DNA from 2 places in the Blautia fusiformis genome. Region 1 is predicted to be linked to the other one. Evidence: riboswitches for the same ligand, from Rfam matches in the RefSeq annotation. Region 1 holds a riboswitch; the other holds the start of a gene.
What was found. A riboswitch is a leader RNA that binds a small molecule or an ion and turns the genes downstream of it on or off. The one in region 1 is predicted to bind FMN.
Positions count from the first base shown of each region.

Region 2: it holds a riboswitch for FMN, as region 1 does, so the genes downstream of both, LKD46_RS14315 (ECF transporter S component) here and ribD (bifunctional diaminohydroxyphosphoribosylaminopyrimidine deaminase/5-amino-6-(5-phosphoribosylamino)uracil reductase RibD) in region 1, are expected to answer to the same signal.

Region 1 covers NZ_JAJEPT010000002.1:272,371-274,574, forward strand. The annotation lists gene LKD46_RS03175 (zinc ribbon domain-containing protein) at 1-553, shown strand, start outside; FMN riboswitch at 673-787, shown strand; gene ribD (bifunctional diaminohydroxyphosphoribosylaminopyrimidine deaminase/5-amino-6-(5-phosphoribosylamino)uracil reductase RibD) at 1,063-2,190, shown strand; gene ribE (riboflavin synthase) at 2,172-2,204, shown strand, end outside.
Region 2 covers NZ_JAJEPT010000019.1:21,270-23,473, forward strand. The annotation lists gene LKD46_RS14310 (fibronectin type III domain-containing protein) at 1-425, shown strand, start outside; FMN riboswitch at 536-653, shown strand; gene LKD46_RS14315 (ECF transporter S component) at 790-1,425, shown strand; gene LKD46_RS14320 (MATE family efflux transporter) at 1,691-2,204, opposite strand, start outside.

The DNA of each region.
Region 1 (2,204 bases):
CTGCGGGATGCCAATTGATGATGATTCCATATTGGGACGTGATAAGGATGGCACATTAAATGAGGAGTATTGTAAGTGGTGCTATGCAGATGGAACATACACATATAATGATATGGATGAATTGATTGATGTTTGTGTAAAGAATATGGTAAATGAAAGCTTTACCGAAGAACAGGCACGCACTTATCTGAAAGAAATGCTTCCAAAGTTAGATTACTGGAAAAGGTATGATGAACTTAGTGACAATGGGCAGTTTGAAGAGTTTAAAATGCAATTGATAAATGAAATAAATGATTTACATATAGATGGACTTCCAAGGGTAGACAGACTGAATGCACTTGTAGGTAAATATGTAAATCTGGAATATGCACTGCCAAATGGACAAAAAGTGAAATTTCTGGATGACCAGAAAACTTATCTGGGAAATCAAATGGAATCTGAATTCGGAGGGGACAGATACTTCGGTATTCTGGCAAATATGGATTTTATTATGATATGTACATATGAGAAAGACGGTGAAAATCCTGAATTGGTTATATACAAAAAAAGATGAGTATAGTATGCGGATTAGTGATTAGTTTCGTTACCGTTCAATGATAATATTCCGCATGGAATGAGTAAAATAAAAATTCCGCTTTACAAATGACAGATAAAGTATTAAAATAAACAAAAAGATATCTTCAGGGCAGGGTGTGATTCCCTACCGGCGGTAGAGCCCGCGAGCCGAAAGGTATGATCCGGTGAGATTCCGGGGCCGACAGTATAGTCTGGATGGAAGAAGATGATAGTACAGTTGATTTTTGTATGAATGAATGTAGTATCAGAGCTCTGAGATGGTGATCCATTTCAGAGCTTTTTATGTAGGAAATAATCAGACATTCATTTATTGATCATATGTAACAGATCAATTCCACCCTGCAGATATTTCTGCAGGCTTTTTTTGTATTTGGCACATCGTTTTCGAAATAAATATACCACTCACTTGCCTGTGAATCCGATTGCACAGGTCTAAAAGCCTCGGCGCACCAGGCAAAGAACAGGAATAAGAAAGAAGGAATAAAAATGACGGATCAGGAATATATGCTTCGGGCGATTCAGCTGGCCAAAAAAGGAGAAGGCTGGACGAATCCCAATCCGATGGTAGGGGCAGTGATCGTAAAAGACGGAAGGATCATCGGGGAAGGCTATCATAAAAAGTATGGAGAACTTCATGCGGAACGTAATGCAATTGCTTCCCTCACAGAATCAGCAGAAGGTGCGGTGATTTATGTTACGCTGGAGCCTTGCTGTCATCATGGAAAAACACCTCCATGTACGGAAGCGATCATTGAACAGAAGATCAGAAAAGTGGTGATCGGTTCCCGAGATCCGAATCCGAAAGTGGCAGGAAAAGGTGTACAGATGTTAAGGGAAGCCGGTGTAACAGTAGTTGAAGATTTTATGAGAGAAGAATGTGATCAGCTGAATCCGGTTTTTTTCCATTATATTACTACGAAAACCCCATACGTGGTGATGAAGTATGCCATGACACTGGATGGGAAGATCGCAACGAAGACAGGAGCATCAAAATGGATCACCGGAGAAGCGGCAAGAAAAGAAGTACAGCATATGCGGCATCAGTACATGGGGATCATGGCAGGTATTGGAACTGTGCTTGCAGATGATCCGATGTTGAACGTCCGGGTAGAAGGCTGGAAAAGTCCTGTCAGGATTGTGTGCGACAGTAAGCTCAGGATCCCGCCGGACAGTCAGATCGTAAAAAGTGCGGAAAAGTACCGGACGATCGTGGCTTATGCAGATCAGAAAAATACAGAAGAAAAAATAAAAATATTACATACCATGGGAGTTGAGACCATTTACTGTCCGGATGAAAAGGATCAGATAGACCTTAAAAAGTTGATGACAGATCTTGGAAACAGGGGTATTGACAGCATCCTCCTGGAGGGAGGCGGTACGTTAAATGACAGTGCCCTGCGAGCCGGAATTGTAAAGGAAGTACAGGCTTTTGTGGCACCAAAGCTGTTTGGTGGTGTGGCCGGGAAGACACCGGTAGAAGGTATCGGAGTTGAATTCCCGTCTGAAGCAGTAGAACTGAAATATACAGATATCTGCCAGATCGGTGAGGACATCCGGATAAGATGTCAGGTGTGTGAGAAAAAACAGGAGGAATCATGTTTACAGGAATCGTAGAAGAGAAAGGAAAA
Region 2 (2,204 bases), on a different contig from region 1:
CTGTAAATGGAAAGAAGATCGGTGCGAGTGCTTATAAGCTGTATTACAAAAATAATAAAAACTCCGGAATTGGAACTGTGCAGGTCAGAGGGACTGGAAAATACAGTCGTATCAACAAAACGATTACCTTTAAGATCCTGCCTCCAAAAACTCTGCTGACAGGACTGAAAAAAGCAAACAGATCCTTTATCGCAAGCTGGAAGAAAAATATACAGGCAACCGGCTATCAGATCCAGTATGCAGCAGACAGCAGATTTACAAAAGAAAGAAAAACGGTCACAGTTGGAAAACAGTCTGCGACCAGATATAAGATATCAGGACTGAAAAACAAAAAGACCTATTATGTCCGCATCCGGTCATATAAAAGAGTCGGAAAAAAGATTCTTTACAGTAGCTGGAGTACGGTAAAGAAAATCCGGGTTTGATCATAAATGAGCGGATCTCAGACCCATATAAATGGAGAACAATACTTCCGGGACAGAATTAAGCCTTGTAATTATAAAAAGAGCGCGTTATAATGAACTCATAAAAAAGGAAATTTCTTCGGGGCAGGGTGTGATTCCCTACCGGCGGTATAGTCCGCGACCCGCTTTGGCGGCTGATCTGGTGAAATTCCGGAACCGACAGTAAAGTCTGGATGAGAGAAGAACGCGCAGTATTTAAAGAACGTGCTCAGTGCCCCGGGAAGAAGCTCCCGGGGCTTTTTATGTGAAGAAATAGAAATTTTTTTCGCATAAAGATTTCTTGTGGAAATTTTCTTTGAATATTTCTGAAGAAGGAGAGAGAGTTATGAGTGAACAGATATTACAGAGAGGAAATGCCGTGGAAAGAAGCAGAACAAGAACCATCGCGCAGGTAGCCATGCTTGGTGCTGTGGCAGGAGTATTAATGAATCTTGAGTTTCCGATCCCGTTTCTTGCACCATCTTTTTATCAGCTTGATTTTTCCGAGGTACCGGTTATGGTAGGAACCTTCGCTATGGGACCTGTGGCAGGTATCCTGATCGAACTTGTGAAGATTCTCGTACATCTTGTGACTAAGGGGACCATGACTGCCGGTGTTGGTGATGTTGCCAATTTCCTGTTTGGATGTGCCTATGTGGTACCGGCCGGCCTGATCTACCGTTTCCGTCACAAAAAGAGCAGAGTACATGCAGTTGCAGGTATGGCAGCAGGAACAGTCCTGACAGCGATCCTTGCATGCTTTGTCAATGCCTTTGTATTGCTTCCGGCTTACGGTAAGGCGTTTGGAATGCCGATCGAGACCTTTATCCAGATGGGAAGCGCAGTACACAGCTCCGTAAACGGACTGCTTACCTTTGCACTGCTGATCATTGCTCCGTTTAATATCTTTAAATATGCACTGACATCTCTGATCGTATTTGTAATTTATAAGAAGATCCGTGTTGTACTGAAGGGTGACTGATCATAAGCAGCTGCCGGAGGATGAAGAAAAGATCAGAAATTGGTGGTTTCAGATAAATATCTGAGAATGTGAGAAATGCCATGTAATATATTGCCGATGGGCAGTAAATTACATGGCATTTTTTATGTTATAGGAAATTACTCCGTAATGTTCCCATAACATAAAAAAGCCCTCCGGGCAGGATCGCACTGCGACGGAGAGGAATAATGTCGCTGAAGCGACCCGTCGCAGGCGGAGAATCCTGCAAGCAGGATTCTTTCTTGTGTCAGGCGTTTTGTTCTGCAGCTTTCATGACTCCAAGCTCACGTCTGGCAAAAACAACGGCCAGCACAAATGCAGAGGTATCTGCAATTGGTCCTGCGTACATGACGCCATCGATTCCGAAGAAGACCGGGAAGATGACGATCAGCGGCAGCAGGAAGAGCACCTGCCTTGTGAGGGACATGATCACACCAAGCCGGGCTTTTCCAATGGAGGTAAAAAAGCCGGCGGACATAGGCTGGATCCCGTTGGCAAAGGTCATCAGCATGAAGATGCGGAGATATTTTTCTGCAAAATGAAAGTACAGGTCGCTGCCGTTTCCGAAGATGCCTACGATCTGATGCGGGAAGAACTGGAAGCAGATAAAAAATATGGTTGCGATCACAGTACATAAGGTTACGGAATAGCGGTATGTCTGGCGCACGCGGCTGTATTTTTCGGCGCCGTAGTTAAATCCCCAGATGGGCTGGGAGCCCTGGGAGATTCCGATGCAGATGGCCATAAATACCTGATTGACT